2 linked regions of the Stieleria varia genome follow. The protein of the gene in region 1 interacts with the protein of each later gene in a pairwise test. Links are inferred from orthologs where the notes say so. Each region holds a gene or a part of one and is shown in the gene's direction. Other genes may lie near its edges. The genes, in order: rpe and eno.

Region 1 (3,303 bases):
TTCAGAAATCCCTCGTTTCCGGTGACCTTGGTAACCAAGTCGCCCCAGACTCCACCAATGGCCCGAATGATGGGTCCCGGTGCAACGATGGGCGGCGACCGATCGAAGTGTCGTGTGATGACCGTCCAAAGTTTCTTGTACGTCCAGTTTTCGCCCGCCAGGATGAACTGACGACCGGAGGGTCCGTCATAGTCGATCGCCCGGATTGTCGCGGCGGCAACATCACGCGAATCACAGATGCTGCAACCGCCCGCCGGGCAGAGCGGTTTCCAGCCCACTGAAAGCTCCAACATCATCTGCCCGCTGCTGGGTTTCCAGTCCCACGGGCCGAGCATGAAGCCTGGATGAACGACCACCGCTCGCAATCCTTGCTTGACTCCGGCCATGACGGCCGACAGGGCTACTGATTTGCTGACCACGTACGCGGACTGAATTTGGCCGCCCGCGTTGTCGATCGGAGTGGTTTCGTCCGCGGGTTGCTCGCGTGTGCCAACGGCAATCGAATTCAACGTGCCGACATAAACGAGTTTCTTGTCATGACGCACGCAGGATCGCATGATCCGATGTGTGCCCCCGACATTGACTCCCATCGACTGCTCCATCTTTGTCCAGCCAAGATGAATGAAGCCGGCCGCATGGATCACCGCGTCGCAGCCGGCAATCGCCTGATCGATTCGATCAGGCGATGAATTTGCAACATCGCCGGCCAGATCGGTCAAATCACCCTGCACAAACTCGACATTCAGCCCGTCAAAGATCTCACTGTGGGGTGGATTGCGAACCAAGGCCACGACGGTATGTCCGTCGGCATCAAGCTGTCGGGTGATGGTGTTGCCCAACAGACCCGTTGCACCCGTGACGAAAACACGCATCGTTCACTGCCCCTGGGAACGAGAATCAAAGCGGCTGACAACCACCAATTCGGGTTGCTCAGCAAAGCACAACAATGGTGGCTTTCTTGCGATTTGGCGACAATTTTTTGTGGTGGATAAAGGCACGCTGGAAGGAACCAAAAATTGGTTTTTACGGTGTTTTGTGTTCGTTGATGCGGGGGAATCGGAGATTAGTTGGCCGGCCAGGGATTCTCAAGTGATTGACAACCCACCGTCCTTGAGACCAACCTGCTCAATCGAGATGACGGTCTGACTGGCACCTCCGCAGGCGAACGCTAGCGGGATGCTCGACCGACTCCGACTTGAGACATTCTTGCCCGCTCGGGAGGCGATGCCACCTGAGTTCTGCTGGCAGGTTAGTCTCATTTCGGCAGAACGGTACGAGCGGTGTTGGCACCATTGTTGACTTCAAGAGAAAAAAATTGCATGTCGCGAGACAAGCTAGAATTGATACGCCACGCAGCGCCCGGTGTTTTACCGAGCCTGTTGATGTGCGATTTCGGTGATCTGAAAAGCGAAGTGACCCGGCTCGAACAGGCCGGCGCGAAGGTACTGCATCTGGATGTCATGGACGGGAATTTTGTTCCCAACCTGACCTACGGCATGCCGATCGTCGAAGGCCTGAAGCGTCACACCGAAATGCCACTGGACGTTCATTTGATGATCCAAGACCCGCTGGCCTTCGCCGAGCCGATGGTCAAGGCCGGTGCGGATTCGCTCACGTTTCACGTCGAGGCGGTCCCCAACCCGATCGACACTGCCAAACGAATCCGGGACTTGGGCGTCGCGGTCGGAGTTGCCTTGAACCCAGGCACGCAAGTGACCGATGTGGAGCCATGCATCGAGTTCGTCGACATGGTGCTGGTGATGAGCGTGAAAGCCGGCTTTGGCGGGCAGAAGTTCGATCCGGTCGCTTTGGACAAGTTGCAGATCTTGCGGAACCAGTATCCTGACCTGCTGCTGCAGATCGATGGCGGGATCAACTTGGATACGATCGCATCGGCCCGTGCCGCCGGATGTGACCTGTTCGTGGTCGGGTCGGCGATTTTCAATCACGACGACTACGGGGCCGCCATCGGAGGCTTGAACGCCGAGATCCAGAGGGGAGGCGTCTGATGTCACGGACCGCAACACTGACTCGCGTGATGGTGATTCGCCCCGGCGCGACGGACTTTGATGATCAAGGACGGATGAAAGGTTCGCTTGACATGCCGTTGAGCGAGCGAGGGGAACAGCAGGTCGAAACCCTAGCAGCGGCCTTGGCGGATATTCCCTTCAAAACCATTTATTGCTGCCCCAGCGAATCCGCACGCGCGACCGCCGATCGTTTATCCGAAGCTCATGACGTCAAAGTCAAAGTGGTCGATGCCTTTAAGAACGTCGATCACGGCCTGTGGCATGGCAAACTGATCGAGGAAGTCCGCCGAAATCACCCCCGCGTCTACCGACAGGGAATCGATCACGCGGAAGAGTTCTGTGCCCCCGGAGGCGAAGGCTTGATGGAGGCCAAAGCACGTGTGCTGAAGGCCCTCAACAAATGCGTTCGGAAAGGACGCGACGAGATCGTCGCCCTCGTGATCCCCGAGCCGATGGCCAGCGTCGTGACCAGCTTGCTCAACGGCCAGCCGATCGAAGACCTGTGGCGACGCGAAACCGATTCCGCCTCCTGGGAATTGATCGATACCGAGATCTGATCCTGTGATCTAAAACCCAGGTGAAGCCAACTACGCTGCTCGACGCCGGGTGATTCCCAACCGGCGGCGCAGTCGTTTCAGCGGTCCAGGCCGATGGATGCCACTGAACACCCAGTGATCGACGAAGCGGTCGGCGGCGACGTTCTGCATCACGCGTTCAGGGTGACGCATCGAACCCAACGCTTGCGTGGGAAGCCCGATCACCGAAGTGCGTTTCCGCGTGTGCGTTGCATCGTCACCACATCCGACGTTCGATACCAAGTTCACGTTCGGCGTCGCGACCAACCCATGGTTCAGCCAGCAAGCAAGATTCCACGGGAACGCCCAGCTATTGATCTGCCCGGCGAAGACTCGATCGAAATTGTCCGTCCAATACTCCAGTTCATACGGATCAGGACAAATCGCGGCCAGTTGCCCTGAGTCACGGATGTCAGGCCAACGCGAGAGTGAAAGATCAAAGTGTTGCCAAGCTCGCCGCCATGTCGCCCAGCCCCAGCAATGAGCATACTTAGAAAAATAGTAGCTACATTCCGTCCGGCTGCGTCCCAACTGAAAATTGTTGCCCGTGATCGACATTACCCGCTGGTCATCGGCATAACGATCCAACAAGGTTTGACAGTAGCCGAAAAACGTGGGATCGGGCACGCAGTCATCTTCCAAGACGACCACACGGTCAACCGTTTCCAAGGCCTTGGTGACGGCCGAACTCACACGCT
Region 2 (3,180 bases), 1.9 Mb from region 1 along the record:
GGTCAACCGCTTGGAAAGATAGGATGCGGTTTGTCTTGGTTGATTCATGATAGGTTCCGTGTCGCGTTCATTCTCGGCGGGTTTATTCTCGGCCCAGCGATCGTTGGACGTACTTTGCCAGCACGTCGGTTTCTAAATTGACATCGTCGCCGACGGCGCGCTGACCAAGTGTCGTGACGGACAAGGTGTGCGGGATCAGTGCGACGCTGAACGAATCGTCGTCCACATCGACCACCGTCAGACTGATGCCGTCGATCGCGATGCTGCCCTTGGAAGCGACTTGGCTGGCAAGCTCTCCGGGCATGCGGAATCGCAAGTTCGCCCACGGCGGATCGTTCACTCGCTCGATCAACTGCCCCAGAGCATCAACATGGCCTGTCACATAGTGGCCGCCCAAGCGATCGCCTACTGCCAAGGATCTCTCCAAATTCACGTTGCAGCCAGCAGTCAGTTGGCCCAGGTTGGTCCGCTTGAGCGTTTCCTCGCCGGCCTCGAATTCCAAGCGGTCGCCGTCCATCGCGATGACCGTCAAACAACAGCCGTTGATGCAAATACTGTCGCCCAGTTTCGCATCAGTGGCAATCAAGGGGGATTGGACCGCCAAACGCTTTCCGGGACCGTCCTCCACGACTTCAATAATCGTTCCCATGGTTTCCACAAGACCGGTAAACATTCAGCGACTCTGCAGCTAGGAAATTCGAAAGGGAGCTGGGCTGTCAGTGCCCATCGAAGCGACGACCGTGACCACGCGAAGTGGCGGGATTTCGTTGCACGGCTAGTCATCTCTGCTGGCATTGGACAGAATGCGGCTCCAATCGGCAACCAAGCGGACCGCATCTCGTGGTTTCGCATCATATTTCACCCGAAACATCCCCCATCGAGGTCCCCAGATGACGTTGATCGAAGCCATTCATGCCCGGCAAATCCTGGACAGCCGTGGAAACCCCACCATCGAATGCGAAGTCCTGCTGAGCGACGGATCTCATGGCCGCGCCGCAGTCCCCAGCGGTGCCAGCACCGGTGCCCACGAAGCTTGGGAGCTGCGTGACGGTGATAAAGACTGTTTCATGGGCAAAGGTGTCACCAAGGCCGTCGCCAACGTCAATGAAAAGATCGCCGAAGCCCTGCAGGGAATGGACGCGACCGACCAAGCAGAAATCGACATGGCCATGATCGCCCTGGACGGTTCGGACAACAAAAGCAATCTCGGTGCCAACGCGATCCTCGGTGTCTCGCTGGCGATCGCACACGCCGCCGCTGCCGCAACCGGTCAACCCCTGTATCGCTACCTTGGCGGAGTCGGCGCTCGTCTGTTGCCCGCGCCCATGATGAACATCATCAACGGTGGCGAGCACGCGGACAACTCGGTCGACGTTCAAGAATTCATGGTGATGCCGCTCGGATTCGAACGTTTCAGCGATGCCCTGCGCTGCGGAACGGAAATCTTTCACAATCTCAAGAAAGTGCTTTCGGGCAAAGGCTACAACACCGCGGTGGGTGACGAAGGCGGTTTTGCACCCGACCTGAAGAGCAATCAGGAAGCCTTGGATGTGATCATGCAAGCGATCGACCAAGCCGGCTACAAAGCGGGTGAGCAAGTTTGGATCGCACTGGATGCCGCGTCGACCGAGTTCTACAGCAGCGAAACACAAAAGTACAAGATTGACGGCTCCGAGCTTTCCGGAGACGAAATGGTCGACTTCCTGGCCGACTGGTGCAGCAAGTATCCGATCTGCAGCATCGAAGACGGAGCCGCGGAAGACGACTGGGCGACTTGGAAGAAGATGACGGAGAAGCTCGGCGACAAAGTCCAGCTCGTCGGCGACGATTTGTTCGTCACCAACGTGCAACGTCTGCAAAAAGGCATCGACGAAGGAATCGCCAACAGCATCTTGATCAAGGTCAACCAGATCGGAACGCTGACTGAGACGATCGACTCAATCCAATTGGCCAACCGCAACAACTACACCGCCGTTACCAGTCACCGAAGCGGTGAAACGGAAGACTCCACGATCGCCGACTTGGCCGTCGCACTGTCCACCGGCCAGATCAAGACCGGTTCGGCAAGCCGCAGCGACCGGATGGCAAAGTACAACCAACTGCTGCGTATCGAAGAACTGCTCGGTGGCGCAGCCCTGTACGGTGGCCCCTTGTTCGCCGCCAAGCTGAAGGGCTGATCGATTTCGTGAGGCGTTTCTGTCCGACTGTCACCTCGGCGGCGTTTGACCCGCAGCCGAAGGCGTAGGTGGAAGCGGCGTCTGCCCCTGCGGTGCAATCCGTTTGGTGGCGGCGATTGCGCCTACGGCTAGTGCATCGTCCAGTCTTAGAACGTGGGTTCGGTAGATGAGCCGTTTTGGCGTTAGCCACGGTTTTCGTGACACAACCGTGGCTAACGCCAAAACGGCTAACCCCAGAATCAAAACCGGATGATGCACTAGTCGTTTAACGACTAGCCAACGGCGTAGGCGGAAGCGGCGTTTGACCCTGCGGTGCATTCCGTTTGGTGGCGGCGATTGCGCCTTCGGCTAGTCGTTAAACGACTAGCCGTAGGCGTAGGCGGAAGCGGCGTTTGACCCTGCGGTGCAATCCGGTTGGTGGCGGCGATTGCGCCTTCGGCTAGTCGTTAAACGACTAGCCAACGGCGTAGGCGGAAGCGGTATTTGAGTTTGCGTGGCTAGCGTCGATCCACAAAAAAACGGCCGCGTGACTTCTGTCACGCGGCCGTTTTTGTTTTTCGCGATCAATGTGGTTTCTACCACATGTACTCTGCACCGAACGAGAATCCTTGCAGCACCAGCGAGTCGTACTGGATGTCGTCCAGGGTCACGGGTGCGGCTCCGGTCAGGAAGTTCTGTGACGCCGCGACGTCGGCCGAGCCAAAGGCGACGCGGTCTGCTGCTGTCACGTAGTACGCTGAACGGAACGTGATGGAGTGCGTCAGACGATAAACCATCTTGAATTCCGCGTCTCCAATCAACGCGTCGTTGAAATCACCGTCGTCCACCGCGATGCTGCCGGTCGAGTTGGAGTTCAGCAGGACGCGTCGATCGACGTTGTTCTGCACCCAAGCCCCTTTACCACCGAGTCCCAGCGAGATGCCCGGACGAACGTTCCACCAGAAGTCAAAGCCCAGTTGAGCACCAAACATCTTGTTCTTGGTTTGACCGTCGGAGGAAAAGA

What was found.
Region 2: the proteins of rpe (region 1) and eno interact in binary tests that used the Escherichia coli proteins (3 or more experiments, as listed by UniProt). The link is inferred for Stieleria varia from one-to-one orthologs.

What each region holds. Positions count from the first base shown.
Region 1 is NZ_CP151726.1:1,070,336-1,073,638, reverse strand. What follows is about bases 186-3,164. They hold rpe (ribulose-phosphate 3-epimerase), read left to right. Parts: upstream 186-1,319; coding sequence 1,320-2,009; downstream 2,010-3,164. Other genes in these bases: Pla52nx_RS03730 (glycosyltransferase family 2 protein), read right to left, coding at 2,618-3,164; Pla52nx_RS03735 (histidine phosphatase family protein), read left to right, coding at 2,009-2,587; Pla52nx_RS03745 (NAD-dependent epimerase/dehydratase family protein), read right to left, coding at 186-872. Also shown: more of Pla52nx_RS03745, read right to left, coding at 1-185; more of Pla52nx_RS03730, read right to left, coding at 3,165-3,303. UniProt on the Escherichia coli protein: Catalyzes the reversible epimerization of D-ribulose 5-phosphate to D-xylulose 5-phosphate.
Region 2 is NZ_CP151726.1:2,986,405-2,989,584, reverse strand. The notes cover bases 178-3,033. They hold eno (phosphopyruvate hydratase), read left to right. Parts: upstream 178-890; coding sequence 891-2,177; downstream 2,178-3,033. Other genes in these bases: Pla52nx_RS09940 (hypothetical protein), read right to left, coding at 2,753-3,033; Pla52nx_RS09950 (riboflavin synthase), read right to left, coding at 178-673. Also shown: 16S rRNA (adenine(1518)-N(6)/adenine(1519)-N(6))-dimethyltransferase RsmA, read right to left, coding at 1-48; more of Pla52nx_RS09950, read right to left, coding at 83-177; more of Pla52nx_RS09940, read right to left, coding at 3,034-3,180. UniProt on the Escherichia coli protein: Catalyzes the reversible conversion of 2-phosphoglycerate (2-PG) into phosphoenolpyruvate (PEP). It is essential for the degradation of carbohydrates via glycolysis.